Regions from separate parts of the Micromonospora sp. 067-2 genome, predicted to be linked through region 2. Evidence: riboswitches for the same ligand, from Rfam matches in the RefSeq annotation. Region 2 holds a riboswitch; each other region holds the start of a gene.
The links. Region 2 has a riboswitch for cyclic di-AMP ahead of ACLJN9_RS08400 (NlpC/P60 family protein). Riboswitches for the same ligand answer to the same signal wherever they lie in the genome.
Positions count from the first base shown of each region.

Region 1: it holds a riboswitch for cyclic di-AMP, as region 2 does, so the genes downstream of both, ACLJN9_RS15495 (C39 family peptidase) here and ACLJN9_RS08400 (NlpC/P60 family protein) in region 2, are expected to answer to the same signal.
Region 3: it holds a riboswitch for cyclic di-AMP, as region 2 does, so the genes downstream of both, ACLJN9_RS06365 (coiled-coil domain-containing protein) here and ACLJN9_RS08400 (NlpC/P60 family protein) in region 2, are expected to answer to the same signal.

Region 1 covers NZ_JAJPWB010000006.1:42,812-52,647, forward strand. The annotation lists gene ACLJN9_RS15485 (CDP-glycerol glycerophosphotransferase family protein) at 1-495, shown strand, start outside; gene ACLJN9_RS15490 (alpha/beta fold hydrolase) at 500-1,246, opposite strand; gene ACLJN9_RS15495 (C39 family peptidase) at 1,413-2,267, opposite strand; cyclic di-AMP (ydaO/yuaA leader) riboswitch at 2,501-2,642, opposite strand; gene ACLJN9_RS15500 (hypothetical protein) at 2,928-3,695, opposite strand; gene ACLJN9_RS15505 (hypothetical protein) at 3,831-4,277, opposite strand; gene ACLJN9_RS15510 (acyltransferase family protein) at 4,361-5,566, opposite strand; gene ACLJN9_RS15515 (glycosyltransferase family 2 protein) at 5,876-7,060, shown strand; gene pseI (pseudaminic acid synthase) at 7,192-8,244, shown strand; gene ACLJN9_RS15525 (hypothetical protein) at 8,368-8,859, opposite strand; gene ACLJN9_RS15530 (SDR family NAD(P)-dependent oxidoreductase) at 8,843-9,598, opposite strand; gene ACLJN9_RS15535 (AMP-binding protein) at 9,591-9,836, opposite strand, start outside.
Region 2 covers NZ_JAJPWB010000003.1:354,485-364,320, reverse strand. The annotation lists gene ACLJN9_RS08410 (NlpC/P60 family protein) at 1-284, shown strand, start outside; gene ACLJN9_RS08405 (N-acetylmuramoyl-L-alanine amidase) at 341-2,323, opposite strand; cyclic di-AMP (ydaO/yuaA leader) riboswitch at 2,559-2,694, shown strand; gene ACLJN9_RS08400 (NlpC/P60 family protein) at 2,707-3,747, shown strand; gene dcd (dCTP deaminase) at 3,820-4,398, opposite strand; gene ACLJN9_RS08390 (pyridoxamine 5'-phosphate oxidase family protein) at 4,498-5,055, shown strand; gene ACLJN9_RS08385 (zinc metalloprotease) at 5,128-6,111, opposite strand; tRNA gene ACLJN9_RS08380 (tRNA-Gly) at 6,334-6,407, shown strand; gene ACLJN9_RS08375 (hypothetical protein) at 6,790-7,767, opposite strand; gene ACLJN9_RS08370 (helix-turn-helix domain-containing protein) at 7,993-8,283, opposite strand; gene ACLJN9_RS08365 (helix-turn-helix domain-containing protein) at 8,505-9,545, shown strand; gene ACLJN9_RS08360 (VOC family protein) at 9,585-9,836, shown strand, end outside.
Region 3 covers NZ_JAJPWB010000002.1:575,521-585,356, reverse strand. The annotation lists gene ACLJN9_RS06375 (helix-turn-helix transcriptional regulator) at 1-212, opposite strand, end outside; gene ACLJN9_RS06370 (carbonic anhydrase) at 413-1,129, shown strand; gene ACLJN9_RS06365 (coiled-coil domain-containing protein) at 1,187-2,206, opposite strand; cyclic di-AMP (ydaO/yuaA leader) riboswitch at 2,210-2,341, opposite strand; gene ACLJN9_RS06360 (YibE/F family protein) at 2,508-3,881, opposite strand; gene ACLJN9_RS06355 (metal-sensitive transcriptional regulator) at 4,201-4,497, opposite strand; gene ACLJN9_RS06350 (heavy-metal-associated domain-containing protein) at 4,626-4,838, shown strand; gene ACLJN9_RS06345 (hypothetical protein) at 4,855-5,748, shown strand; gene ACLJN9_RS06340 (heavy metal translocating P-type ATPase) at 5,761-8,274, shown strand; gene ACLJN9_RS06335 (RNA polymerase sigma factor) at 8,385-9,638, opposite strand; gene ACLJN9_RS06330 (YciI family protein) at 9,635-9,836, opposite strand, start outside.

The sequences.
Region 1 (9,836 bases), on a different contig from region 2:
ATCCTGCGGGCCCACCCGTACACCGCGCAGAACCCGGCCTCGGCCCGGCAGCTGGGCCGGCTGACCGACCTGCTGGCCGCCGACCGGGCCCGTACCGGGCGGCAGCACGTGCTGGGCGCGGCGGCCCGGGAGCTGACCCTCGCCGAGTGCGTCAACCGCTCCGACGCGCTGGTCTCCGACGTGTCCGGGGTGATCTCCGACTACCTCTACTCCGGCAAGCCGTACGCGGTCACCGACATGCGCGACGAGGGCGACCAGTTCGTGGAGCGCTTCCCGCTGGCCGGCTCGGCCTACGTGCTGCACCGCAATCCGTCCAATCTGGACGAGGTGCTGACCGCCCTGCTGGACACCGACCCGCTGGCCGAGACGCGCTGGGCCACCCGCCGCCGCTACCTGGGTGACTTCCCGGCCGAGTCGTACGCCGAGGCCTTCCTGACCGCCGCCCGCCGGGAGCTGGTGCCGGCGAGGCCGCTGGCCACCTCCACCCCGGTGTAACGGCTCACCGGTACGCGTCCAGCAGCGCCGACACCGCCGCCGGGTCCTCCACGTGCGCGTTGTGCCCGAGCCCGGGCAGCGTGGCGACCGGTACGCCGAACTCTGTGAGCTGCGCGTCAGTGACCATCGGGTCGTGCTCGCCCCGGGCCAGCACCACCGGCGCGTCCGTCGCCGCCAGCAGCCCGGCGAGGTCGGGCTCGCCGACGGCGAACGCGGTCGGGTCCATGGCCAGCCGCCACCGGCCGTCGACCTGGCGCAGCCCGGCGTCCACCACGGGGTCATCCGGCGGGATCAGGCCGGTGAGCCCCGAGACCCGTAGGTAGCGGCGAGCCGCCTCGGCGCGGCTGGCGAACCAGCTGACCGGGCGGGCCGCGAGGTCGGCGGCGCGGGTCAACTCGTCGGGTGACCAGACCGCCTTGATACCCAACCCGACCACCGCGTCCACCGGCGTGCCGGCGGCGCGGGCTGCCAGCGCCAGGCCGACCACCCCGCCCAGGGAGTGCCCGAGCACGACGACGCGGTCGTCCGCGGCCAGGCCGTGGCCGATCCGCTCCGCAAGGCCGTGGAAGGAGTACGACGGCAGCGGTGCCGACCAGCCGTGACCCGCGAGGTCAGGTGCCAGCCACCGCCCAGGCCAGTTCCGCTCCAACAGGGGAACCCAGGGCAGCCAGACTTTCCCGGTCGCCCCCATTCCGTGCAGCAGCAACAGAACCGGTCCGCGACCTGCTCGACCACCTGGATCGTCCACCACGGCCGCAGTCTCCCACGGTTCGCCGGGCGGTACGAGCGTCGTCACCGGCGACGAAGTCCCGCCACCAGGCCCCGTACGGCGTCGTCAGCCACCGATCGCATCTCCGGGAACGCCGCGGGCGCCGGCCCCTCGTGGGGGGACGGCGCCCGCGGCGTCTGCGCCCGGGTCAGGCGGAGTAACCCCGACTGGCGATCCAGTTCGCCAGGTCGATCGTGGTGACCCAGTACGCCGGGTCGGCCGCGTTCGCCGAGTCGGCGATCCGCACGGTCCGGCCGCTGTCCTTGTAACCCACCACCGCGATGTAGTGACCGCCTCCGTAGGAGTGCCAGCCACCGTCGGTGTCGGTGGCGTCCCCGACGACGTTGGCGACCACGCCGCGACCGTCGGTGATCGCCCGGACCACGTCGGCCTGGAGCTGGTCCATCTGGGCGGAGCTGGGCGCGCCGTCGAACATCCGTGTCCGGTACGGAGAGCCCTTGACCTCGTCGTTCAGCGCCCGCGTCGTGTCCAGGGCCGAGTTGGTGCCCATCTCGGTGGTGCCCAGCTCAACGGCCAGCTCATCCTGGGTGCGATCGATGCCGGTGGCGCTGAGGGCGTTGCGGGTGGCCGCCGGACCGCAGTTGTAGAAGGTGTTCTGCGCCTCGTAGTCGTAGTCGAGCACCTTGGTGGCGGGCGGCTTCGGCGGCTGCGGCTTACGGGTCAGATCCGGGTTGCTGCTGGCCTTGGCGGCGGGCGACGCGGCGCTGGTGGCCGGCGCGGGCGCCACGGTGGTCGCCGCGGCGCTGCCCGAGGGGGTTGCGACACGCGCCTCGCCACGGGAGGCAACGGTGCCGCTGCGCATCTCGGCGGCCGTGGTCGTGGTGTGCTGGCTCGCCGTGGCGTCATCGGTGCCGGCAAGCAGGGTGCCGGTGGTCGTCGCGACGGCGAGGGCCGCGACGGCGGCAGCGACGATCTGGTACGGACGCTCGGTGCTGAGGCGGCGGAGCTGACGCTTGAGGGTGTGCTTCACGGGGTCCTCCACGGATCAGGGGGAGAGCGGCACACCGGGGCCGGACCGGTATCCGGGCAGGCGCCAACGCGCGGACAGTGGTCCGCGGCTGATGAACCGCTCAGGGGAACGCCCGGCGCGGCCGGGCGGAGGGGCGGTGACCCGGGGGGGTCAGCTCACCGTCACCGGACAGATGAGCGGGGGCACCGCGGCGCCGTGGAGGCGGGGGAACAACCGAGGGGTGGAGAGTTGCTGCACGAGGAGGGAGCTCCTTCCGACACCGCCTACCGGGTTAGCTGACGGATTCGGGCGGGAAGATCGCCCTACCGCGGGCCGTGGCTCGCGGATTCACCCCGGACTTGCTGATGGGTCCCCGGTTCGTTCATCACGATTGAGCGGGTCGGCGCGGCGTCGCCTCTTGCGAACGGTAACCGCGCCAGACGGGACGACACTACTGGTCGACTCGCACCCTGCCAAGCAAGGTTCACCTGCGTAAACCCGAGCTGGTGCAGCGATTTCTGCGCGTACTGCCACTGACGTGACTCGATGGGACAACCGGTTACGACGGCGCCTGCGGGCGGGAACCGGACAGGCCGTCGGCAACGGTGCCGAATTCGCGGGAACAATCCCGTCATTCGCGCTGCGCGACCGATTTCGAGCAGGCGTGACCGGGCTCACATACTAATTCGAGACTCAGCCAATCCGGGCCGGCCGCCACCACGTGCTGACCGTCGGACGGAGCGTCGCGGTTCTCGTTCCACGAGCCGGCACCGGATCCGGCCGCAGCCGGGCCGCCGCCGCGTACGCCTCCTCGGCGAGCGTCCGGGCCGAGCACGCGGCCAGTTCCGCGTCCCGCCACGCCGACCGCTCCCGCCCGGCGGCGGCTCGGTGGTCGGCCAGCCTCGCGTCCCGGACGGCCCGGCTGAGCAGCACCTCCTGCTCCACCGGATGCAGGCGGGGATCCCAGCCGTGCCGGTGCCCGAACACCTCACCGAGCTGCCGCATGGACAGGTCTCCGCGCCAGTGCGCCGCCATCGCCGCACGATGCAGGTAACGCTCCCGGGCGGCGTACTCCGCCGGGGTGTTGGGCGTACGCGGAGTCGGTAGCGCACCCGCGCCGGCGAAGCGACGCGCGGCGGCGTCCGCCTCGTCGTACCCGGCCCACGTGCTCTCCACCTGCTCCTGAGCGGTCAGCCAGTCGGCACGCCGCCGCCGGGCGGTCTGCGCCGCCCCGGCGGCCGCGACGGCCACCTCCTCGGCGTACCGGCGCAGGTCGGCGGCCTCGGCGGCGGCCGCCTCCCGGGCGGTGGGCGCCGGGGCGGCGTCGATGGCCGGCCGTTCGTGCTCGGGGCGGGCGACCAGCACGACGAGCATGGTCAGCGCGAGCAGGAACAGGGCGGACCAGATGGCGGCGGCCCGCGGCACCTCGGTCAGGAACTGGTAGAAGACGACGGTCTCCATGGTGTGCACCTCGGGAGGAAGCGATGCGATGGGATCCGCCAACGGGCCACCGGCGACCACAGCGGGGTCACGGGTCGGCGAGCGCGGAACGAAGAGGTCGACAGGCGCGGCGGGCGGGACGTTCGTCCCGGTGGCTCAGCGCCCGGGTGGGGCCCGGGACGCCCGGCTGACCGGGCCGTCGCTGCGGGGCAGCCGGTCGGAGTCGACGGCGTGCGCCGGTTCGGTGCCAGCGCGGACGGCCTGGGCGCCGGGGGGTGTCGCCTGCCCATCGGTCGACCGCGTCGGGCCGGCCTGCCCGGCGGCGCCTTCGTCGGCCGCCGGGTGCACGAGGCCGTCGACCGGCACGGCACGGCACGTCGACGTGGTCGGCCCGGCGGTGAACGTCGACGGCCCGGCGGTGAACGTCGACGACCCGGCGGTGACGGCGGACGACCCGCTGGTGATTGCGGCCGGCGTTGGCAGCCCGGCGGGCGACGTGCCCGCGCCGAGCGCCAGGGCGGCCACGACGGCGAGGCTGGTCAGCACACGTGTCGCCCAGCGCGCCACCCACCACAGCGGACAGGTGAGCGCGACCGGAAGCACGTTTCCACGCTACCGCCGTGGTCGAGTGGGCGCATCGACGACGGGCGTGTCGGCCCGCGCCGCGCCGACCAGGGTGGACGGTGTCAGCGCGAGTCGACGTAGGCCGGGCGGTCGCCAGGTGCGCCCGTCTCGTCTGCCCCCGCGTCGCGAGTCACCTCGGCGTCGCCGGTCCGCTGTCGGGGAACGGCCGCCGGGCGTGCCGGGCGACGCGGCGCGAGCCGGCGCATCAGCGGCGTCTCGACGAAACGGTGCAGCAACCCGGCGAGGAGCAGGTTCACCAGCAGGAATCCGAGCACGGCCGCCGGGCCGCGCCAGCCGCCGAAGCCGGTCCCCCAGTTCCCGCCGGAGCGCAGAACGGTCGTCATCACCAGGACGTGCACCAGGTAGAAGGCGAACGAGACCTCGCCGAGCCACACCAGCGGACGGGACCGCCACGGCGAGCGCAGCCCGCGCACGTCGGCGTCCGCGGCGGCGGTGATCACCAGCAGGTACGCCACCGCGAGCAGGGTGGTCCACAGCTCGGCGCGGATCCACTGGGTGGCGGCGAACCAGGTGGCCACGAAGATCACGCTGGCTCCGGTCAGCCCCGGTCCCCGCCAGAGGCCGCGGCGCATCAGCTCGGCCGCCACCGCGCCCAACCAGAACTCCAGTGACCGCACCGGCGGGAAGACCTGGGTGAACCACCAGCGGCTCACCTCGGGCACCAGGTGCTGGGCCGGCCAGAGCGCGAGGATCAGCAGCGGCATCGCGACGACCAGCGTCCAGAGCACCGCCGGCCGGGCCCGGCGCAGCAATGGCAGCGCCAACGGCAGGCAGAGGTAGAAGAAGATCTCGCAGGACAGCGACCAGCTCACCGTGTTGATGCTGTAGAACCAACCGGGCCGGGGATCCCAGGCCTGCAGCAGCAGCAGGTTCTCCAGCGCGGCGGCGGGCAGCACCGGGTCGGCGAACCACCAGGCGACCAGCAGCGCCGCCGCCCACAGCACCAGGTGGTTCGGATAGATCTTGGCGACCCGACGCCGCCAGAAGGTCCGCCGGGAGTCCCCGGGGCGGGCCGACCAGACCAGTACGAAGCCACTGAGAATGAAGAAGAACTGCACCCCGGACAGGCCGAGGGTGAACAGCGTGTCGATCCACGTCTTGTAGTCGGGCTCGTTGATGATCCGCATGGTGGCGGCGTGGAAGCCGAAGACCAGCAACGCGGCGATCCAGCGCAACCCCGTCAGCGACGGTAACCGGGCGGCGGTGGACGCGGGCCGGGCCGCCGGTTCGGCGACGGCGCTCGTCACGCCGGGGTCCCGGCGCTGCGAAGGATCACCAGCACGTGTGTCTTCTCCTCGGCACGGCGCCGGACGACGCGACGGCGACGCCCACGACGGCCTGGCGGGGCCGCACCGGGGCACACTACCGGGTCACTCCAGGCTCAACCGGACGTGTCCCAAAGCTGCCGGACGTGCGCAGGCCGGCGCGAGCGCCCAGCGTCGGTGCCGGTCGGTGGGCTGGCGTTAACCTCCCGCTCCGCGCAAGTTCAGGGACTCCACCTTCGTCGGCCACGTCAGGTTCCGGGGCCGGTCACCCGGATCGTCGAAGGTGGCGGCGTGGTCAATGAGCCGACGCCCGCACCGCTGCTGAGCATCGTCGTGCCCGTGTACGGCGTCGAGGCATACCTGTACCAGTGCCTGGAGTCGATTCGGGCCGACGTACCGGCGGGCGAGGCGGGCTCGGTCGAGCTGATCGCCGTCGATGACGCCTCCCCGGACGGCTGCGGGGCGATGCTGCGGTCGTACGCCGGTGGCCGCGACGGGGTCAGCGTCGTCCACCTGAGCAAGAACGTGGGCCTGGGCCTGGCCCGCAACGCCGGCCTCGACGTCGCCACCGGTCGGTACGTCTGGTTCGTCGACAGCGACGACTGGCTGCCGCCGGGGACCATCGCGGCGGTGCTGGACCGGCTGCGGCAGCACCAGCCCGACGTGCTGATGCTGGACCACCTGCGGGTGCACGAGGACGGCCGGCGCGAGGTCGACGGCAGCAGTCACCTGCTGCGCGGGATGCCGGGCGTGGCCCGCCTGGCCGACCAGCCGCAGCTGCTGCGCGTCCAGCACACGGCGTGGAACAAGGTGATCCGCCGCGCCTTCCTGGACGAGCTGGAGCTGCGGTTCTTTCCCGGCTGGTACGAGGACATCCCGTTCAGCCACCCGCTGCTGATCGGCGCGGAGAAGATCTCCGTCCTCGATCAGGTCTGCTACCTGTACCGGCAGGGTCGGCAGGGTGCGATCACCTCCACCCGCAGCGGCCGGCACTTCGACGCGTTCGCCCAGTACGAGCGGCTGATGGACTGGGTTCAGCGGCGGCATCCGGACCAGCAGTTGCAGGCCGAACTGTTCGAGCTGATGATCAGCCACCTGTTGGTGGTGGTCGGCAACGACGATCGGCTGCACCCGCACCTGCGCCGGGCCTTCTTCCACCGGGTGGCCGAGCAGCACCGCCGCTACCTGCCCGCCGGTGGCTACGCGGTCCCGCCGGGCGTGGCCGGGCTCAAGCACCGCCTGGTCGGTCGCGGTGACTACCTGGCGTACTCGGCGCTGCGCCAGGCGCATCGGGTCGCTGGCCGGCTGCGGCGCACTGGCCCGGCGGGGGGCGCGGACAACGGTGCCGGGCCAGCCCGCACCGGCGATGACCCGGCGCGACCGGCCGACCAGACGACCGCGACGGGCGACGGACGCGCCGCCGCAGACGCGGAGGCGGACCGGATCGACGCGCTGGCCGGGCGCCGCCTGCCGTGACATCCACCGCACGCCACGCCGGGAGCCGGGTCGGCTTCCGGCACCCTGGTTTTCCAGGTCCTCCGCCCGCAGGGCGGACGACGACAGCACCACCGCACCTCGGTGCGGGCGTAGATTGAGCAGAGGTCGGAATGACGGCGACAATCAAGATCGGACCGCACGCGGTAGGTGCCGGCGAGCGGCCCTTCGTGGTCGCGGAGATGTCCGGTAACCACAACGGCGACCTGGACCGGGCGCTGGCCATCGTCGACGCGGTGGCCGAGAGCGGGGCACACGCCCTCAAACTCCAGACGTACCGGCCGGACACGATCACCATCGACGTCGACACCCCTGCGTTCCGCATCTCCAGCGGGCACGAGCTGTGGGGCGGGGAGAACCTGTACCGCCTCTACGAGCGGGCCCACACCCCGTACGAGTGGCACGCCGCGATCTTCGAGCGGGCCCGCGCACGCGGCCTGACCGTCTTCTCGTCGCCGTTCGACGCGACCGCCGTGGAGCTGCTCGAGTCGCTGGACGCGCCGGCGTACAAGATCGCTTCATCCGAGCTGGTGGACCTGCCGCTGATCCGGCTGGTGGCGAGCACCGGCAAGCCGATGGTGATCTCCACCGGAATGGCGACGGTCGCCGAGATCGACGCCGCCGTGCGGACCGCCCGGGACGGTGGCGCGGCGGGCATCGTGCTGCTGGCCTGCACCGCGTCCTACCCGGCGCCGCCGGCCGACAGCAATTTGCGCCGGTTGCCGGTGCTGGCCGGCGCGTTCGACGTGCCCGTCGGGCTCTCCGACCACACGCCCGGCATCGGCGTGGCGGTCGCCTCGGTGGCCCTGGGTGCCTGCTTTCTCGAGAAGCACGTGACGCTGGACCGGGCCGACGGTGGTGTGGACTCCGACTTCTCCCTGAACCCGACGGAGCTGACGGCTCTCGTCGAGGAGTCGGGGCGGGCGTACGCGGCGCTGGGCGGCACCGCGATCGGCCCGACCCCCGCCGAACGGGAGGGACTGCGGTTCCGCCGTTCGCTCTTCGTGGTCGAGGACGTACGGGCCGGTGACCCGGTCACGGGGCGCAACGTCCGCTCCATCAGGCCGGCCGGCGGGCTGCCCCCGATCGAGATCGACCGGGTGCTGGGCCGCACGTTCGCCACCGACGTCCCACGGGGCACCCCGCTGAGCTGGGACCTGATCTGACGGTCGAGCGCCCGGCACGATGGTGACGGAGCGCCAGCGTCCGGCGCGCGTCGCTCAGCGAACCACGCCGGCCCTGCGCCGGATCGCGCCGGACCCGGTGGGCGTACCGCGCGGGGCCGGTGCTCAGCAGGCGGGAGCGAAGCCGACGGTGACCACCAGGTCGGCCACCCACAGGGTGCGCCAGAGCGCCGCGTTGTTCGCCGGCGCGCCCAGCCCGTGGCGGCGCCACCAGGTCGCCATCGGTACGCCGGCCAGCTTGCAGCAGCACTCGGCGCGGGTCCACCGGGCCCAGAAGTCCGCGGCGCCGAACCGTCGTGCCAGCGCCGGGGGCACCGGGGCGTCGGCGCGCTCCGCGTCGATCGCCACCCGCCACCCGGGCGCCGGCGGGCCGTACCAACCCACGCAGCGGCCGTCGTCGAGGTGACTGCGGGTGATCGCGTCGGCCAGCACAGCCGCCGGGCCGATACGCAGGTGCCGTTCGGCGGCGACCAGCAGTCCCGGTACCGGGCGGGGCCCACCAGCCCCGTTCGGGCTCGACGGTGCGGCCGGGACGTCGGCAGACGGCGGCCCGGCCGCTTCCGGCGCAACCTGGCGGCGGTCAGATGGAGGCGGCACCGTCCACCACGATGACCTGGCCGTTGATGTTGGTGTGCGCCCGGAGCAGCATCCGGACCACCGGTACGACCTCCACCGGCTCGGTCAGGTGGCCGGTCGGGGTGCGGCGCACGATCTGGTCGAGCTGGGTCGGGCCGAGCACCGCGGACATCTCCGAGGCGAAGAAACCGGGAGCGACCGCGTTGACCAGCATCCGACCACCCAACTCGCGGGCGAGCGAACGGGTGGCGGCGTCCATGCCGCCCTTGGTGGCCGAGTACGCGACCAGGCCCGGAAAGCCGCGCTGCGCGCAGATCGAGGTGATGTTGACGACCCGGCCGCGGATCCCCCTGCCGAGCATCCGCCTGATCACCAGCCGGGTCAGCTGCAACGGGGCGGTCAGGTTGGTCTCGATGATCCGGGCGATGTCGTCGGTGGCGGTGTGCACGTGCAGGGAGTCCTGCCCGACGGCGGCGTTGTTGACGATGCCGTCGATGGTGCCGAGGCGCTGCTCCACCTCGCGGACGAAGACCTGGGCGGCGCGCAGGTCGGTGACGTCCACCGAGCCGACGTGCACCCGGTCGGGGTGCTCGGCGGCGAGCTTCTCCAGTTCGGGGGTGACCGTACGGGCGAACGCGGCCACCCGTACGCCCTCGTCGAGCAGGTCGGTGACGATGGCCAGGCCCAGCCCCCGGGAACCGCCGGAGACGAGGACGACGGAGCTGGGCGGGACGAGCTGGGTGTCGGCGAGGTCAGACATCGCTCTTCAGGGTCTCCTTGACGGGGATCTCGGTCAGCACGCGGATCCGGCGTGGCACCGCGTGCTCGGGCAGCCGGTCGGCGCACCAGCGGACCAGTGCGGCCTCGTCGGGTACGCCTGCGGCGGTGTCGCCGGACTCCTCGGCGGGGGCGAGGACCACCTCGGCGACCACCATCCGGCCGAGCACCGGCGCGCGCCGGCCGGTGACCCGGGCCCAGACCACCCCGGGATGACCGGT
Region 2 (9,836 bases):
CCACCGGCCCGAACTCGTTCGACTGTTCGGGGCTGACCCAGTACGCCTACAAGGCGGCCGGGGTCTACCTGACCCACCACACCGGTGACCAGTGGAACGAGGGCAAGGCCGTCTCGCGAGCCGACGCCCGTCCCGGTGACCTGGTCTTCTTCTTCTCCGGCCTGAGTCATGTCGGGCTGTATCTGGGCAACAACCAGATGGTGCACGCGCCACGTGCCGGCAAGCCGGTGCAGGTGTCCAGCATCAACACCATGCCCGTCGCCGGGTTCCGTAGACCCGGCTGATCCACATTGCGACAGCACGACGGCCCCCGGTCACCGACCGGGGGCCGTCGTGGCCTTCAGCGGGGCGCGCCCACCGGGGACGGCAGCAGCTGCACGTCGGCGAGATCGACGTACATGACGCGGTGGCCGAACTGGATCTGCGCGTAGCGGTTCCCCCCGCGGATCACCGTCCAGTCGCCCGGCGAGGAGCCGTCGAAGGTGCTGGCCCGGTAGTACTCACCGGCCAGCACCGCGCCGACGGCGTACCGCTGACCGGCGGCGAGCGTGTACTGCAGCGGCGAGATCGCCTGGTAGGGCACCCCGGCCGGATACGCGGCCTGCTCGGGGTACGCCCGCCCGTACACCGGGATGGTGGCCCGTCCGGGCTTCGGGGTGGCCACCACGCCGACGGTCCAGCTGGCGGTCGGCGCGGACGCCGGGTTGTGGAACCACGCCTTCTGCCCGAGGTACCAGATCGCCGTCCAGTCGCCCTGCCGGCCGGCGAGCGCGTACGTCTGGCCGGCGGAGGCCCGGGCTCCGTGGTCCGACACGGCCATGGTGTTCGGGGTGCCGTCCGGACGTAGCGCGATGTCGTTGACCAGTGGCGCGTCCGCGGCCGGCGCGTTGCGCAGCAGCACCGCCGAGGAACCGCGCGGTGCGCACGGTACGCCCGCGGTGACGCAGCCGGTGAACGCCGGTTGGTTGGTGGCGTAGTCGGGGTCGATCCGGACCAGCCCGGTGGCCGGGGTGCCGGTGTCCAGCCGTGGCGCGTGCAGCAGGTCGAAGTAGTGCGTCCAGTCCCAGTACGGGCCCGGGTCCCAGTGCATGCCGCGGACGGTCGACGCGACGGTCCCGGGCACGTTGTCGTGGCCGATGATGTGCTGGCGGTCCAGCGGGATGCCGAGTCGCAGCGCGAGGTGCCGGACCAGCTTCGCCGAGGTCCGGTACATCGCCTCGGTGTACCAGGTTCCCTGCGCCGCGAAGCCCTCGTGTTCGAGCCCGATCGACGTGGCGTTGACGAACCAGTTGCCGGCGTGCCAGGCGACGTCCTTGGTCCTCACGTGCTGGGCGATGTGCCCGTCGACGGAGCGCAGCGAGTAGTGCCAGCTCACGTACGTCGGGTCCTGGACGAGCTTGAGGGTGGTCGCCCAGCTCGCCTCGGTGTCGTGGATGACGATGTACTCGATCTTCTGTCGGGCGGGCCGCTCGGAGAGGTCGTGGTTGCCGTAGTCCCCGTCGCCGAACGCCGCGTAGGGCGCCGGTATCCACTCGCAGGAGATGGTGCGGGGGCACTCCAGCCCGTCCGGGCGGGCCAGGTGACGCAGGCCCAGCCGGTCCAACCAGGAACGCTCGGGCCGCACCGCGCGGGCCGGCAGCGTGATCCGTTGGCCGTCGTCGGTCACCCGGGACTCGCCCGCGCCGATGGTCGTGAAGACCTCGTCGGCGAAGGCGGCCGCGGCGTCGGCGCTGTCCGCGCCGGCGTAGCGGGCCACCGCGCCGTACCAGGAGGCCGGGTCGGTGTCGGCACCGACCGGCGCACCCAACTCCCGCTGGTACGCCCCCAGCAGGGCGGCCCCGCCCCGGATGTTGACGCCCGCCTCGGCGCGCAGTGCCTCGGGGGTTGCGCCGGTCAGCGCGGCGGCGGCGTCCACGGTCTGCATCGCGGCGGCGGGTGGCGCGGGGTCCTGGGCCGGGCGTGGCGCGGGGGCCGGCGCGGGGCGCGAGTCGTCGCCGCGTGGGTCCTCGGTGCCGGCGTCGTGGTGGCCGCCTGCGGGTAGGGCGGTCACGTGCCGGGCGTCGGTCAGGTGCATCGGACCGTAGCCGCCGCTGGTGCTCGGTGTGCCGGCGTTGCTGTCCCAGCGGGACTCCAGGTAGGAGACGCCGAGCAGCACGGCTGTCGGCACGCCGTACTCGGTCGCCGCGACGGCGTACTGCTGCTGACGGTCGGCGGGTGGCGCTGCGGCGGCCGGGCCGGCCGAGAGCGGCACCGCGGTCGCGGCGGCCACCACGGCGGCGGCGAGCAGCGCGCGCCGGCCGGTCGGCAGGGTTGAATGGCGCATCGAACCCCCTAGATATGACGGGTGCAGGTGTGGTCACCTTCGCGCCGGCCGGGGATCCGCGTCAATACCTTTCCATGTATCGCTTCGTCAGGAAGGAAACCTTCTGCGCACGCTCGGTCACCCCGTCCGATCAGTACGGAGTGTCACGGCCGCACGGGTTGCGGATCGGTAACAGCCGTCTCTACTCTGGTCATTCGTCGGCCCGATAGCAGGTCCGCCCAGCCCGGGCGGTGACGGACCGACACCGCCGAGTCGCTTCCGAGCGAACCGGGGACCCAGGTTTTCCGGGGTGAATCCGCAGCTACTGCGGTAGGGCGCCAACTTCCCGCCCGAACCCGTCAGCTAACCCGGTAGGCGGTCAGGAAGAAGGAGTACGGAACCCGGTGGCTCTCCATGCCCCGCGGCCGTCGTCCGAGCGGTCGGCGTCCGCCGGCCCGATGTCGATCGTGCCGCGCCCACGCTGGTCCCGCTTCACCGCCGCTGTCGCCGCACTGGTCGGCGTCGCCGTCGTCCTGACCGGCAGCGCCACGGCCGCCCACGCGGATCCGTCCGTCGCCGAGATCGAGCGCCAGATCGACGCCGACTGGAACACGCTCGAACCGATCATCGAACGGCACAACGCCACCCAGGCCGACCTGGCCGTCAAGCGCCGGCAGGCCGACGCGCTGGCCGCCCGGATCGCCCCGCTGGAGCGCCGGGTCGACGCGGCCATGAACAAGGTCTCCGCCCTCGCCGTCCGCGCGTACAAGGGCGAGAACGTCTCCACCGTCAACGCGGTGCTGGGCAGCCGGTCGCCCAGCGAGGTGGTCGGGCAGCTCGAGATGCTCGACCGGTTCGCGCACGACCAGCAGCAGGACGTACGCGAGGTCGCCGACCTGCGCGACCAACTCGCCCGACAGAAGGCGCCGCTGGACGAGATGGTCACCCAGCTGACCCGGACCGAGGCCCAGCTCGCGGCGAAGAAGAAGCAGATCAATGAGGAGATCGACCGGCTGCAGAAGCTGCGCCTCAAGGTGTACGGCAACGGCGGTGGCGGTCCGTTGCGTCCGGCGCCCTGCCCGGCCAGCTATCCCGGTGGTGCCGCCGGTGTGGCCGTCAAGTTCGCCTGCGCGCAGATCGGCAAGCCGTACGTGTGGGCTGCCGAAGGCCCGAACTCGTACGACTGCTCGGGGCTGATGCTGGCCGCCTGGGCCAAGGCCGGCGTGTCGCTGCCGCACAACGCCGCAGCGCAGAGCCGGGTCACCAAGAACGTCAGCAAGGCCGACCTGCGCCCCGGTGACCTGGTCTTCTACTACAGCGACATCCACCACGTCGGAATGTACGTGGGCAACGGCTGGGTGGTGCACGCATCGCAGGCCGGCGAGCCGGTCAAGATGAAGAGGGTCGACGACGGCCCGATCCACAGCTACGGCCGTCCGGGCTGACCCCGGGAGATCGGTGGGCCCGTCGCGATCCGTCGCGGCGGGCCCTCGTCGTCTGCCGTCGCGCTCAGCGACTCAGCGGGTCGGCCAGGTCCGCCAGTGCTGCCAGGCGCGGCTCGGCGTCGGCCCCCGCTGGCCCTGGTAGCGCGAGCCGTAGACGACCGAGCCGTACGGGTGCTCGGCCGGCGAGGAGAGCCGGAAGATGCAGAGCTGACCGATCTTCATGCCCGGCCAGAGCGTGATCGGCAGGTTCGCCACGTTGGACAGCTCCAACGTCACGTGACCGGAGAAGCCCGGGTCGATGAAGCCGGCGGTGGAGTGGGTGAGCAGGCCGAGCCGGCCCAGTGAGCTCTTGCCCTCGAGTCGACCGGCGAGCTGGTCGCCGAGCGAGATCACTTCCAGCGTCGAGGCGAGCACGAACTCCCCCGGGTGCAACACGAACGGCTCGCCGTCGGGCACCTCGACCACCGAGGTCAGGTCGTCCTGCTGCATTGCCGGGTCGATGTGGGTGTAGAGGTGGTTGTTGAAGACCCGGAACAGCCGGTCGAGTCGTACGTCAATGCTCGACGGTTGGACCAGCGTCGGCTCGAACGGCTCCAGGCCCAGCGTGCCGGCCTTGATCTCGGAGACCAGGTCGCGGTCGGAGAGCAGCATCGGACCACCATAGCGGCGTAGGCGGAAACGGTCGGATCCGGTGCCGGTGACCAGCGCGTCGAGGTCGCTACTCGTACATTTGTTCGATAGAGTGCCGGCATGGCTTCCTGGTCCGATTTCGCCGCCGACGAGCCCCGACTCGCCGACGGGATCCGCGTTCTCCTCCAGCAGTACGGGCCGGGCTTCGGCTACCTGGCCACGGTCCGCGCCGACGGCGGGCCCCGGGTTCATCCGGTCTCTCCGGTCATCACCGACGAGGGCCTCTTCTGCTTCATCGTCGACTCACCGAAGCGGCGTGACCTCGAACGGGACGGCCGTTACGCGCTGCACTCGTTCCCGCCGGAGGAGAGCGACGACGAGGCGTACGTGGCGGGGCACGCCTGGCCGGTGACCGATCCGGCCCGGGTGGCCCGGCTGGCGCGGAGCGCCCGGGCGGCTCCGCAGGTCGACTGGCGGTTGTTCGAGTTCACCGTCGACGTGGCGATGCTGGCCCGCCGCACGCAGCACGGTGTCGGCGTTCCAGGCGGCGCGCCGGGTGGGCCGGCCGTTCAGGTCTGGCTCGACCCGCACGCCCCGCCCGCGGCGGCCGAGCCGACCGCCGTACCGCAGACCCGCCCGGCACGTCGCAGCCGCGACGTGCAGCGATCGGCCGCCTGATCGCGGTCCTGGGGAAAGACACCGGTGCCGGCTCCGTCGTGACGGAGCCGGCACCGGTGGTACGCCGAACAGCTAGGCCGCGCGGTACGCGTTCCACGCGGTCAGCATGCGACTCGCCTGCCCCGGGGTGAACTGGTACATGCACGAGTCATAGGTGTAGTCCATGAAGTTGGTGATCGGGTCCAGTCCGGCCGCCGAGCAGGTGTTCCGCCCGGTCGGGCACTCGTACGCCGGTGACGCCTCGGCCGGAGTGTCGCTGACGCTGTCACCCGAGCCACCGCAACCGCCCTGGAAGGTGTGGTACAGGTTCAGCCAGTGGCCCACCTCGTGGGTGCCGGTGTCGCCCTGGTTGTAGTTGGTGGCGGCCCCGCCCGGCAGGGACTCGTTCAGCGCGACCACGCCGTCCATGCTGTTCAGGTTCCGCTGCGGGAAGGTTGCCCAGCCCAGCAGGTCGTTGCTCAACTCGCCCAGATAGATGTTGAGCGTGTTCTTGCCGCCCACCCGCAGCGAGGACTTCATCGACCGCTCTGCCGACGAGCCCTGCACGATGGGGTACCAGGACGGATTCGTCACGCGGTTGATCTTGTCGAGTCGGAAGGCGAACGCGGTGACCGCGCCGCCGGTCGCGCCGGCGTAGGCCTGGTTGAGCACGTTGATCTGAGCGGTGATCAGTGAGTCCGGGATGTTGCCGCCGGCCCGGGTGCTGTTCTCCTGGATCACGTGGACCACGACCGGGATGGTGACGGTGGCCAGCACCGTGGCGCCAGCCCCCGCCCGGGCGTTGGCGCGCTCCCGCAGCGCGGCCGCCAGGTCGGCGTCGCGCTCGCGGACCTGCTTGGCCGTCAACTCGTTCGGGTCGTGCCTGGCCGCGCCACCGGGCTTCACCCGGGCGTTCGCATGGTTGTCGGCCGGCTCGACGCAGGCGCCGCCGGGGGCGGCGGAGAGCGCCGAAGCGGCCGGCACGACGCCCACCGCAGCGGTGCTGAGCAGCAGCGCGAGGGTCGTCGAGGCGACACCGGCGGCACGCCGGGTCAGCAGGTTGGGACGGAGCCCCATGAGCCCACCTTCTTTCTCGCGGCGTGGCAGGGGGTGTGTCACGCCGTGGCTGGGAACGTGGGGCAGACGTTACAACCCATCGATACATTTGAGAATGCACATGTGTTGCCGCAGGGAAACTTTTCCCGAGCGGGGCGACCGGGGTGTGATCCGTGGGCGGGGTCGGCGTGCGGGGGTACCTGGGTGCACGGGCTCGGTGACTCGGGTACAGTGGTGCCGCTTGCGGGTGTAGTTCAATGGCAGAACATCAGCTTCCCAAGCTGACAGTGCGGGTTCGATTCCCGTCACCCGCTCCACGTGCGAAAGCCCTGGTCAGGACAGAGTTCCTGCCAGGGCTTCCGTGGTTCTAGGACGTTGAGGCAGCGCGAGCGGCTGATGTCGCCGTAGTTGGCTACGCGAACCGGACATGGAGGATCGACGCGTCCGCTGCCGCCGACACCGTGGTCACTTCGATCAACGAGATCGCACAGGAGTTGTCTCCTGTGTCCCCCGGTGTCTCCCGTGTCCCGAAGGGGACTGACCAGTCGTGACCGTGAGTGCATGGGCCATTAATGGACCATACGGTGAGGCCATTGTTGGTCACTCCAGGCTACTTGCGGCATCACCGAGCTCGTTGAAGGTTCTACAACAGCAGGCGCTTGTACGGTTCCCAAGCTAAATATGCGAGTTCGATTCTCGTCACCCGCTCTCCGCGTCCACTGTTGAGCTCAGCGCAACAGCCTGTAGCTCGTCCATGTTGGTGCGGTACCAAGTGCCTCGGCTGAAGGCGTGCAGGTCGCCGCTCCGGCAGGTGTAGCGGAGACGCTGTGCTTCGATGCCATTGGGTAGCACGAGGCGGCACTGCCCGCCGATGCGGCGCACGCCGTCTCGGCCAATGCGCAGCAGCGTCACGACGTCGTACTCGGAGCCCCAGCCCGCTAGAAGAGCGCGGTCCGCGCCACTGACCAGCATGCTGTGCGCGGACTCATAGGGAGACGCCCCCCAATCCGTAACCTCGTCACCTGACGCCGACTGGATATGGAAATCCGTGTAAGGGCAAAAATGGGCAGTTTCGCCATGCAGGTTGAGCGTGTAGCAGTCAGAAATGTACGGAAGCCCCGCATCGTGCGGGTAGAGCCAGTCGACGGTCAGGTCTTGGTTGAACCGGGCAAGGCCGTGTCCCTCCGGCCCGCTTCCGCCTAACGCTCCCTCATCGAAATACCCGGCCCATACCTTGCCGGACGGCGTCGTCTGGAGTTCCTCGATGGCATCACCGAGGTGGCCTTGGTACTCCAGATCGCCGTCGCGTGTCCATACCTCACCGTTGATCGCGCCACACCCAGTGCGAGCTGCCGCCAGCAGGACCCGCCCCTCCGGCAGCGGTTGCACGAACGACACGCGAAGGTCTGTATCAACATCGATGGCACCGATAATCCGGATCCCCTTGCCACCGAGATGCCAGGTCACCTGCTTGCGCCGGGAGTCCATCCGGTGTGACCAGACGGCGAACGCCGTGCCATCGGGCCCAACGCCGACTGCCTCGGGCTCGCGTTCCATATCCGCACGGTCTGAGGGCGTCAGAAATCCATGGAGTTCCAGTGGCACAACCGGCAGCTTCAAAACCTTCAGCCGTCGCTGAAGACTGGCCTGATCGTGTTCGCCTCGTCTTGTCGTCATCACGACCATCATCGGTCACCCGGCAACCGGATTCGCGAGGATCAGCGGGCCAGTAGCCGGGGTCAACAGGGGTCACTCCAGGCCAGTCGGTAAAGCCGCTGAGCTGGGCACGGCAGCCTTCAGCGGGGGATCTTGTAGGGCTCCCAAGCTGACAGTGCGGGTTCGATTCCCGTCACCCGCTCCAGCGTGAGGCCCCAGCTCGGCACATGTTTCCTGACTGGGGCCTCATCCGTTGCTTCCACTTCTTGCGCTCACCGTGCCCGCTACCTCGTCTGGGTCGGTGACCAAATTGCCCGCCACGGCTTGGTGGAGCCACAGCGACTTGAGCTGATCACGAGTCAGTTCCTGCTTGGGTTGAAGCAGCGTCTCTACTTGGTCCCGCGCTATCCTCCGGTGCTTGCCGACCTTCGCGAACGCCAGTTCTCCGCGCTCGCACTGGTTGACCACCTGCTGACGCGAGGATCCCAGTAGTTTGGCAACCTGACCAGTCGTCCGGAGGTCTCCACCCGTCGCCATGCTCGAAGCGGCTCTTAAACGCTAAAAACACAACTCGGAATCGACATCCATGCTTGTCAAGCTCAACAGCACAGCGAGATGCCGAGTGAGGGTGCCGGCGGTGAGCTCCCTCCAGCGGCTGTCCGTGCCAGCGCGACGAGGTTGGCGAGACCGTGTGGTGTTGGGCTGTCGGTGCGACACTCGGAACCGTCAGGTGCCGTGGTCGGACAGGGGGTGAGCAGGTGCTGCCCAGCGTCGAGATCGACACCAGGCTGCTACCGCCGTCCGACCGATTCGAGTTCTGGCGCTCCATCGTGGCGGAGGCAACCGCCCCGGCCCACATCAGCAGCCCCGACATGGACAATTTCGTGGCCTACGCCCGCGTGATTGATCTCGGCGCCGTCACCATGCAGTCCCTGCGGTATCCATCGCTGGACTCGACCCGCTCCGCTCGACTGATCCGCCAGAGCGCGCCGGAGTACTACCAGCTGGCGCTGCCCACGGTGGGGGAGAGCAGGCTCGTTCAGGACCGCCGCGAAACGGCGGTGAACGCCTCCGAGTTCACCTTCCTCGACACCGCCCGCCCCCACGTCGCGTCGCAGGCAACCAGTGGGCGCAAGCTGGCCGCGACCATCAGCGTGATGATCCCGTACGCGGCGCTGCCCCTGTCAGCGGACCAGGCTCGCCGTCTGCTCGCCTCGTCGATCACGGCCACCACGGGTATGGGTGCCCTGCTGGCGCAGATGCTGCGGCGCATCGGGGCGTACCCCGAGCAGCATCAACCGACCGAGGCGCCGCAGCTGGGCACCATCGTCCTCGACCTGATCTCCGCGATGCTGGCGCAGCAGCTCGATGTCGAGCGGACTCTGCCCCTGGAGGTTCAGCAGCAGGCCCTCCGCGCTCGTGTTCTGGCGTTCATCGAGCGGCACCTGCGAGACGGCGATCTCACCCCGTCAGCCATCGCCGCCGCCCACCACATGTCCCTGCGGAGCTTGCACCGGCTGTTCGAGGGTGAGCCGTCGACGGTCGCGGAGGTGATCCGCAACCGCCGGCTCGACCGCTGCCGCCGCGATCTGACCGGCCCACTCGCGGCCCATCAGCCGATCCAGGCGATTGCCGCCCGCTGGGGCTTTCCTGACAAGGCGCACTTCACCCGGTTGTTCCGAGCGACCTACGGCATGTCACCCGGGCAGTATCGGGCCGGCAGACCGGTGCTGCTGGAGTCCGACGACTCCCTGCGGCCGTGCCCAGCAGCGGATTCCGGAACGGCGGCGAGCCCCTGACAGGCCGTGGCGGCTACTGTCCGGCCAGGAGGTGATGTCGTGTTCACCGAAGCCTTCCCCATCGTGACGACGCCCGACCTGCCGCGGTTGCTCGCGTTCTACCTGGACGTCGTCGGGTTCGAGATGACCTACCGGTTCCCGGACGGCGGTGACCCCGAGTTCGTCGCGCTCCGGCTGGGCGACAGTGAGCTGGGCCTGGCCGCCGACCCGAAGGCCGGCGGCCCTTCCGCGGCGCACCGCTGGGAGCTGTGCGTCTACGCCGACGACTGCGACGCGGCCGTGGACGCGCTG
Region 3 (9,836 bases), on a different contig from region 2:
TTGCGCCGCCCCACCCGGGTGCGGTGCAGGTAGCCCTCGGCCTCCAGGTCGGCGACGATCCCCTGTGCGGCCCGCTCGGTGACGCCGACCTCGGCCGCCACGTCCCGCAGCCGGGCGGTGGGGTTACGGGCGATGGACAGCAGGACGTGCCCGTGGTTGGTGAGGAACGTCCAGTTCCGGCCGCCGCCGGTGTCGCCTGCCGTGCTCGCCATCCTGGGGCCGCCTTCCCGGTTGCCCGCCCTGCCGCCGCGCGTCGCCGGAGGACGCGCGGAGGGGCCGACGTATGAAATCTAACTCACGCATATCTTGACGCAACTTGTGGTGCGTGTGAGCGTGGAGCCGAGCCACCGCCCGCCCCCGGCTCGGCCTAGGAGCCGGTTGAGCAGGCCTGACGCAGAAAACGAGGTGTGGGATGAGTCGTCCCGGGACGTCCGGCGGGCAGCCGGACGCGCAGCGGACCGACGGGGCGCCGACGCTCACCGAGCCGGCCCGGGCGTACGCCGAGCTGGCCGCCGGCAACCAACGCTTCGTCAGCGGCTCCCCGCACCACCCCAACCAGGACGCCGGGCACCGGACGGCGGTGGCCGACGGACAGCACCCGTTCGCGGTGATCGTCGGCTGCTCCGACTCCCGGTTGGCCGCCGAGATCATCTTCGACCGAGGGCTGGGCGACCTCTTCGTGGTCCGTACGGCCGGGCACACCGCGGGCCCCGAGGTGCTGGGAAGTGTGGAGTACGCGGTGACAGTGCTCGGCACCCCGCTGGTGGTGGTGCTCGGCCACGACTCGTGCGGCGCGGTCCAGGCGGCCCGGGAGGCGGCCATCACCGGCACCTCGCCCCCGGGGCACCTGCGCGCCGTGGTCGACGCCGTGCTGCCCAGCCTGCGCCGTGCCGAGGCCGAGGGGGTGGACGACATCGACGGCATCGTCGACATTCACATCGCGCAGACCGTCGAGACGCTGCTCGCCCGGTCGCCCGTGCTGGCTGCCGAGGTGGCGCAGGGCCGGTGCGCGGTGGTGGGGCTGTCGTACCGTCTGGCCGCCGGGGTGGTCCGCCCGGTGACCGCCGTGCCGGCGGGTGCCGCGACGCTGGACGTACCGACCGGACCCGACGGGTCGGCCGCCGCCTGAGACGCGTCGAGGGCCGCCCCGCGACGCGGGACGGCCCTCGACGGGGAGATCTGCGGTTCAGAGCAGCGACATGTGTACGTGGTCGGTGTGGTTCGACGGCCCGCTGTACGACTTCCAGCCGGTGGCCGGGAACCAGATCTGCCGGTTCCAGATCACGTAGTAGATGCCGAGCCGATCGGCGTTACGGATGAGGAACGCGGCCACGTTGTTGCCGTACGTCCGGGTGTCCTCGTTGTGCCACGGGGCGAAGCCGCTCTTCTGCAGCGACCAGTCGCAGGCGCGGCCCTTCGGGTGCTCCCAGGGGCCGCCGGAGCGGAAGCAGCCGACGAACCGGTTGAAGCCGGCCCGCTTGACCTCCTTGTACGCGTGCAGGGTGCGCGGCGTGACGCAGCCGGAGGTGGTGGGGTCCTTCTCGCTGCACGACTCGGACTTCCAGTCACCGTCGGCGCTGCGGCCCGGGCCGACCCGGGCGACCGGCGAGGTCGCCGACACCAACCCGCCGGTGAAGCCCTTGCCGCCGACCAGCGCGAGCGCCTTGTCGGCGTCACGCTTCTCCTTCGCCATCAAGGCGGTCTGCTTCTGCTGCTCGCGGACCTCCGCGTCGAGGGCCAGCTTGGCCTGCTCGGCGAGGGTCTTCACCGCGTTGACCTCGGCGAGCTTCTTCTCATTGACCATGTTCATCTCGTCGAGCGCCGCGGCCCGTTGGACGAACGTGTCGGGGGCGTCGCTCTCCAGCAACATCGCGATCGCACCGATCCGGCCGGTCCGGTACGACTGGGCGGCGATCTGCCCGACCTGGGGAGCCAGCTTGTCCAGGTCTGCCTTGGCCCGGTCGACCTCCTGCGCCCGCTCGAGCTGCCGCTTCTTGGAGCTGTCCAGCTTGGACTTGGCGGAGGAGTAGTCGCGGTTGGCCTTCTCGATGACGTCGTTGAGCAGCGTCGGTTCGCCGTCCTCCTCGTGCCCGGATGGCGTGGGGGTCGCCGGGGCGGCGTGCGCGGGGAGAGGGCCGGCGAGCACGGTCAGTGCGGCGATCACGGCCACCACGGGTGTCAACCAGCGGCGTAGGGGTGCCGTCACAATATTCCCTTCCGTCGACCGCCGACCGGGTTAGCTGACGGGTTCGGGGCGGAAGTGGCCCCTACCGCTGACGCGGATTCACCCCACGTGCCTGGGTCCCCGGCTCGCCGGCTGGCGATTGGGCGGCGGCACCGCAGACGCTGCGTCGCGCCTTCAGCGGTGACCGGCAGCGAGGTTACCCGAGAGTCGACCGGCTGAGCTACGTCCAGATGCCGACTAAAAGCGTCATTTCGCCATGGCGTTGAGTGACCAGTGACGCGGTTCTCAGGGCGGGTGCCCCACCTCGTCACACTGAGGAGTGTCACCATGCCGTATCCGTGCTCCTGTCCGGCTCGGGCCACCGGTCGGTGGCGCTGGATGGGGGTCCGGTCCGCGTCGGGTCCGGTCCGGTCTCGTCGGTTCGACCGGTGCGGGGGGAGCTGAGGGCGGCCAGCGCTTCCGCGCGATCCGGCCTGGGTCGTCCATCGGGCGGGTCGGCCCTCGGAGCGGTATCCGGCCGCCCGGCGGCGGTCACCAGCGCGGCGAGTCCGGTGGTCAGCGGTACGGCGGCGATCAGGCCGAGCGTGGCGACCGCACTGCGGACGATCTCCTGCGCGAGGAACTCGCTGGTCAGGATCTGGCCGATGGGCCGCGTGTCGGCGGTGAGCAGGAGCAGCAGCGGTAGCGAGGCGCCCGCGTACGCCAGCACGATGGTGTTGACGGTGGAGGCGATGTGCGCCCGGCCGACGCGGGTGGCCGCCCGGTAGAGCTGCAAGCGGGTCAGCCCGGGGTTGGCGTTCGCCAGCTCGGTGACGGTGGCCGCCTGGGTGACGGTCACGTCGTCGAGCACCCCGAGCGAGCCGATGATGATCCCGGCGAGCAGCAGACCGTGCAGGTCCACGTTGGCCTGGAACATCGACAGGGTGGTGGCGTCGTCGCTGCCGAAGCCGGTGAGGTGGGTGGCGGCGGTGGCGATGGTGGCGAGCACGCCGGTCAGCACCAGGCTGCCCAGGGTGCCGAGGACCGCGACCGAGGTCTGCGCGGTGACACCGTGCGTCAGGTAGAGCACCACGAACATGATCAGGGCGGCACCGACCACCGCCACGAGCAGCGGTGACTGCCCGGCGGCGATCCCCGGCAGCACGAAGGCGAGCAGGATGGCGAAGCTGGCGGCCAGGCCGGCCAGCGCGGCGAGGCCCCGCCACCGGCCGAACGCGATGATCGCGGCGGCGAAGACCACCGCCAGCCAGACCAGTGGCGTGCCGCGCTGGTGCTCGGCGATGTTCCAGGTGCTGCTGGCGGGATCGGCGGGGTCGGTCAGTTCGACCAGGACGACCTTGTCGCCGACGTCGACCCGCGGTGCCCCGGGGCCGTCCGGCACCGGCGTCTGCACCTGCCGGCCGGCGGCAGGCCCGTCGGTCATCCGGACGTCCACGGTGCCGCACCGTCCGGCCCCGACATCCGGAGTGCCTTCGGGGCTGGGCGTCGGCGGGCACGGCTCGGTGACCACCCGGGTCACCGTGCCGTGGTACCGCGGCACGTCCGTGCCACCGGTGGTCTGGGGTGACCCGTCACGCGGCCAGAGCACCACCGCGGCGAGCACGGTGGCGACGAAGAGCGGCACCACCGTCGCGATGAGGATCCGTCGCACCCGGGGTGGGGCGGACGGAGCGGAATGGCTGTGGTCGGAACCCAATGCGGAGACTCCTCGACGATCCGGTGCGGGGTACGTGCCGGCGGGCCGGTCGGTTCACCGCCGCCGTGGGAATGCGACGACAGGCACGGCGGAGCGCTGGAGGGCGACGGCGGGACCACGGACGGTGAGTGCCCGGCTCGATCGGTCGGAGGCGACGCCGTGTCGTGGCGACGCTCGACCGTGCGGCAAACTCCGGAGGGTCATCGTGGGGAATGCTAACCACCGGGACCCGTGGACGCAGGTCGTGCCGGAGTGTCGTGCGGTCGACCGCTCCGCGCGGCCGCGTGCCGGGGTGGCGTGACGACCGGCGCTGGCGCGTTCAGCCGCGCTTCATCAGCCTGCCGACGGCCGCCATCATCTCGGTGGCCATCTCGTCGGCGCGGCCCTCGGCGGCCCCCTCGTGCATGCAGTGCCGGGCGTGCCCGTCGAGCAGGCCCAACGCCACCTTGTCCAGCGCGGCCTGGATCGCGGAGATCTGGGTGAGCACGTCGATGCAGTAGCGGTCGTCGTCGACCATCTTCTCGATGCCCCGAACCTGCCCCTCGACGCGGCGGAGCCGCGTGAGCAGCTGATCCTTGCTGGCGGTGTATCCGCGAATGGGGGTGGGTGCGGTCATGACGACCAGGATAGCGTACCCCCAGGGGGTATGGTACGGTCGTCCCGGCGGATACCCCCACCGGGTACCGGTAACGGGCGCGGGGCCTGACGCCACAGGCCCGGCGCCGACGGAGGGAGAACAGTTCGATGGTCAACACCACGACGTACCAGGTGCGGGGCATGACCTGTGGGCACTGCGTCACGGCGGTCAGCGCCGAGGTCGGCGCCATCGCGGGAGTGAGCGACGTCCAGGTCGACCTGGCCACCGGCCGGGTCACCGTCGCCAGCGACCGGCCGCTGGACGTGGAGACCGTCCGGGCCGCCGTCGACGAGGCCGGCTACGACCTCGCCGGCGCCTGATCACCGGGAGGCCGACATGAACACGGTGACCAGACTCGGCGGGTTCGCCCTCGGCCTCGCGGGGATCTTCGGCACGGCGTACGGGATCGGCCACGTGACCGGACCCTCCGCCCCGGTCGCCGAGAGTCGACACGGCGGCGGGGCCGCCCACGGGGAGGGTCCCGCGGGCCACGGGGAGCACGACGAGACGGCCGACCGGTCGCCCGGTGGCCTGCTCGTCTCCGACCAGGGCTACACCCTCGAACCGGTCGCCGCGCCGGTCGGCGAGTTCGCCTTCCGGATCGGCGGCCCCGACGGACGGCCGGTGACCGGATACGAGGTGGCGCACGATAAGCGGATGCACCTCGTCGTCGCCCGGCGGGACCTCTCCGGCTTCCGCCACGTGCACCCCGAGCTGGCGTCGGACGGCACCTGGCGGGTCGCCACCCCGCTGACCGGTCCGGGGCAGTGGCGGGCGTTCGCCGACTTCACCCCGACCGGGGGTGAGCCGCTCACCCTCGGTGTGGACGTGACCGTCCCCGGAGTGCTGACCGAACGGCCACTGCCCGCCCCGGCGACCAGCACGACCGTCGACGGTTACACCGTCACCCTGACCGGCGCGCCGCAGCCCGGGCGCACCGCACCGCTCACCCTGACCATCAGCAGGGACGGGCAGCCGGTCACCGACCTGGAGCCCTACCTGGGTGCGTACGGGCACCTGGTGGCGCTGCGCCGGGGCGACCTGGCGTACCTGCACGTGCACCCGGACGGAACGGCCGGAGACGGGCGGACGCCTCCCGGCCCGGCCGTGACCTTCGTCGCCGAGGTGCCCTCGGCCGGCAGCTATCGGCTCTACCTCGACTTCCGGCACGGCGCGGCGGTGCACACCGCCGAGTTCACCGTCGTGGCCGGCGCGCACGGGCACAACTGACGGGACCGGACGATGACCCCCACCAACAGACCGCTGCCCGAGGCGCCGAACCGGATCGAACTCGCCATCGGCGGGATGACCTGCGCCGCCTGCGCCGCCCGGATCGAGAAGAAACTGAACCGGTTGGACGGGGTCGCCGCCACCGTCAACTACGCCACCGAGAAGGCCACCGTCCGGTACGCCGACGGCATCACGCCGGACGAGCTTGTCGAGACCGTACGCAAGACCGGGTACACGGCCGCGCTGCCGTCCCCGCCAGCCACCACCGAGGAGCCGGTGGACGTGCTGCGCGGCCCGCGTACCCGGCTGTGGGTGTCGGGGGCACTCAGCGTGCCGGTGGTCGTGCTGGCCATGGTCCCGGCCTGGCAGTTCGACTACTGGCAGTGGCTGTCGCTGACCCTGGCCGCTCCGGTGGTGGTGTGGGGCGGGCTGCCCTTCCACCGGGCGGCCTGGACCAACCTGCGGCATGGCGCGGCGACCATGGACACGCTGGTGTCGCTCGGCACGCTCGCCGCGTTCGGCTGGTCGCTCTGGGCGCTCTTCCTCGGCGACGCCGGGATGCCCGGGATGACGCACCCGTTCCGCTTCGACATCACCCGCACCGACGGCGCGGGCACCATCTACCTGGAGGCGGCCGCCGGGGTGACGGTGTTTCTCCTGGCCGGCCGATATTTCGAGGCCCGATCCAAGCGAACCGCCGGTGCCGCCCTGCGCTCCCTGCTCGACCTCGGCGCCAGGGAGGTTGCGGTGCTGCGCGACGGGGTGGAGACCCTGATGCCGGTGGACCGGCTCACCGTCGGGGACCGCTTCGTGGTCCGCCCCGGCGAGAAGATCGCCACCGACGGGGTGGTCGACGAGGGCACCTCGGCCGTCGACGCCAGCATGCTCACCGGTGAGTCGGTGCCGGTCGAGGTCGGCCCGGGGGATGGCGTGGTGGGTGCGACGATCAACGCCGGTGGCCGGCTGGTCGTCACCGCCACCCGGGTCGGCGCGGACACCCAGCTCGCCCGGATGGCCGACCTCGTCGAGCAGGCGCAGAGCGGCAAGGCCGCCGTGCAGCGGCTGGCCGACCGGATCTCCGGCGTCTTCGTGCCGATCGTCATCACCCTCGCGGTGGGCACCCTCGGCTGGTGGCTCGGCACCGGGGCCGGCCCGACGGCCGCCTTCACCGCCGCGGTCGCGGTGCTGATCATCGCGTGCCCGTGCGCGCTCGGGCTGGCCACGCCGACCGCTCTCCTGGTCGGCACCGGGCGCGGCGCCCAGCTCGGCGTGCTGATCAAGGGGCCGGAGGTGCTGGAGTCGACCCGGCGGGTGGACACCGTCGTGCTGGACAAGACCGGCACCGTGACGACCGGCCGGATGACCCTGGTGGACGTGGTGCCGGCGAGCGGCGAGGACAGCGTCGAGCTGCTCCGGCTCGCCGGTGCGGTGGAGGCCGCCTCCGAGCATCCGATCGCCCGTGCGGTCGCCGCGCGTGCCGCCGAGGCCGGGCCGCTGCCCCCGGTGACCGGCTTCGCCAACCTCGATGGACTGGGCGTGACCGCGACGGTCGACGGGCGGGTCGTGCTGGTCGGCCGGTCCCGGCTGCTGCGGGAGCGCGGGCTCGACGTACCGCCGGAGGTCGAGTGGGCCGTCACCGACGCGGAGGCCGCCGGCCGCACGGCGATCGTCGCCGGCTGGGGCGGACGGGCCCGGGGCGTGCTCACGGTCGCCGACGTGGTCCGGCCGACCAGTCGTGCCGCGGTGGCCCGGCTGCGCGCTCTGGGGCTGACCCCGGTCCTGCTGACCGGGGACAACGCCACCGTGGCGCGGGCGGTCGCCGCCGAGGTGGGTGTCGACGAGGTGATCGCCGAGGTGCTGCCGGCCGGCAAGGTCGACGTGATCAGGCGCCTCCAGGCCGAGGGTAGGTCCGTGGCGATGGTCGGCGACGGCGTCAACGACGCGCCGGCGCTGGCCCAGGCCGACCTTGGTCTCGCCATGGGCACCGGCACCGACGTGGCGATCGAGGCGTCCGACCTCACGCTGGTCCGCGGCGACCTGAACGCCGCGGTGGACGCCATCAGGCTGGCCCGACGCACGCTCGGCATCATCCGGGGCAACCTGTTCTGGGCGTTCGGCTACAACGTGGCGGCCCTGCCGCTGGCCGCCGCCGGGCTGCTCAACCCGATGATCGCCGGCGCCACGATGGCCTTCTCGTCGGTCTTCGTGGTGGCCAACAGTCTGCGCCTGCGGCGGTTCCATTCGGCGGCCCCGACGACAGCTCGGAACGGGTCATCAGATCGGGATGATTGGACTGAGGATGGCCGGGGTACTGCTGGTGATGTAGCGACGCTTGCAGACGGAGGTTCGCAAATGGGTATCGACGACAAGATCAGCAACGCCGGCGAGGACGCGGCCGGTAAGGTCAAGGAAGGCGTCGGTCGCGCCACCGACGACGAGCAGCTCGAGGCCGAGGGCCGCGGCGACCAGGCGAAGGCCAGCCTCAAGCAGGCGGGCGAGAAGATCAAGGACGTCTTCAAGAGCTGACGTACGACGCGCTCCACGCGCCGGGCCGGTGATCGTTCACCGGCCCGGCGTGCTGTCTGTCCCGCCCCGTCCGCCGACCCTGAGAATCCCCGCGCGGCGCCGGGCTGGTCTCACCGTTGCCCCGCCAGTCGGGCGGCTCGCAGTTCCAGGTACCGCTGCTCGGGCAGGCTGGTCGTGCCGCGTGCCGCCGCCAGATAGGCGTCCCGCGCCGCGTCGGGCTCCCCGGCCAGCTCGAGCAGGTGGGCCCGGACCGCGGCGAGCCGGTGGTGCCCGGCGGTGCGCTCGTCGGCGTCCAGGGGTGTGAGCAGGGTGAGCCCGGCTTCCGGCCCGTCCACCATGGCGACGGCCACCGCCTGGTTGAGGGTGACCATCGGGTTCGGCGCGATCCGGGCGAGAAGCCGGTAGAGCGCGACGATCTGCGGCCAGTCCGTCGCCGCCGCCGTCGGCGCCTCGGCGTGCACCGCGGCGATCGCCGCCTGCAGTTGGTACGGGCCGGGCGGCGACCAGGTCAACGCCTCGGTGATCAGCGCGATCCCCTCCGCGATGGCCGTCCTGTCCCACCGGGTGCGGTCCTGCTCGGCCAGCGGCACCAACTCACCGTCCGCGCCGACCCGGACCGCGCGGTGCGCGTCGGTCAGCAGCATGAGCGCCAGCAGCCCGGCCACCTCGCCCTCGTCGGGCAGCAGCCCGTGCAGGACGCGGGCCAACCGGATCGCCTCGCCGGTCAGCTCGGCCCGGTGCAGGTCCGGCCCGCTGGACGCGGTGTAGCCCTCGTTGAAGATCAGGTAGAGCACCCGGAGCACCGTTCGCAGCCGCTCGTTCCGTTCGCCCGGTGCGGGCATGGTGAACCGGGCTCCGGCGACCTCGATCCGCTGTTTGGCCCGGCGGATCCGCTGGCTCATCGTCGCCTCCGGCACCAGGTGCGCCCGGGCGATCTGGGCGGTGCTGAGACCGCCGACCGCGCGCAGGGTGAGCGCCACCTGCGCCGAGGGAACCAGCGCGGGGTGGCAGCAGAGGAAGAGCAGCGTGAGCGTGTCGTCGGTGTCCGCCACCGCCGGCTGCGCGTCGGCTGCCGGTGCCATCCCGGCGTACGCCGGCTCGCGCAGCGCGACGGCCAGCTCGCGGTTCCGACGGGCGCTCTCACTGCGCCACTCGTCGGTGAGCCGGCGGGTGGCGACGGTGAGCAGCCAGGCGCGGGGGTTGTCCGGCAGGCCCTGCCCGGGCCACTGTGTCGCGGCGGCGAGCAGTGCCTCCTGGACCGCGTCCTCGCACCGGTCGAACTGCCCGTGCCGGCGGACCAGCAGGCCGAGGACCTGCGGCGCGAGTGTCCGCAGCAGGTCCTCGGCCGTCCGGTCGTCGGTCACATCTCCGTCCCGGCCTCATCCATGATCGGGCGGACCTCCATGGCGCCGCCGAAGCGCACGTCCGGCCAGCGGGCGGCGATCTCGGCGGCCCGCTGCGGGTTGGGGCAGTCGACGGTCAGGTAGCCGGCGAACTGTTCCTTGCTCTCCATGAACGGCCCGTCGACGATCTCCGGGTGGCCGCCCGCGAGCCGGACCGTC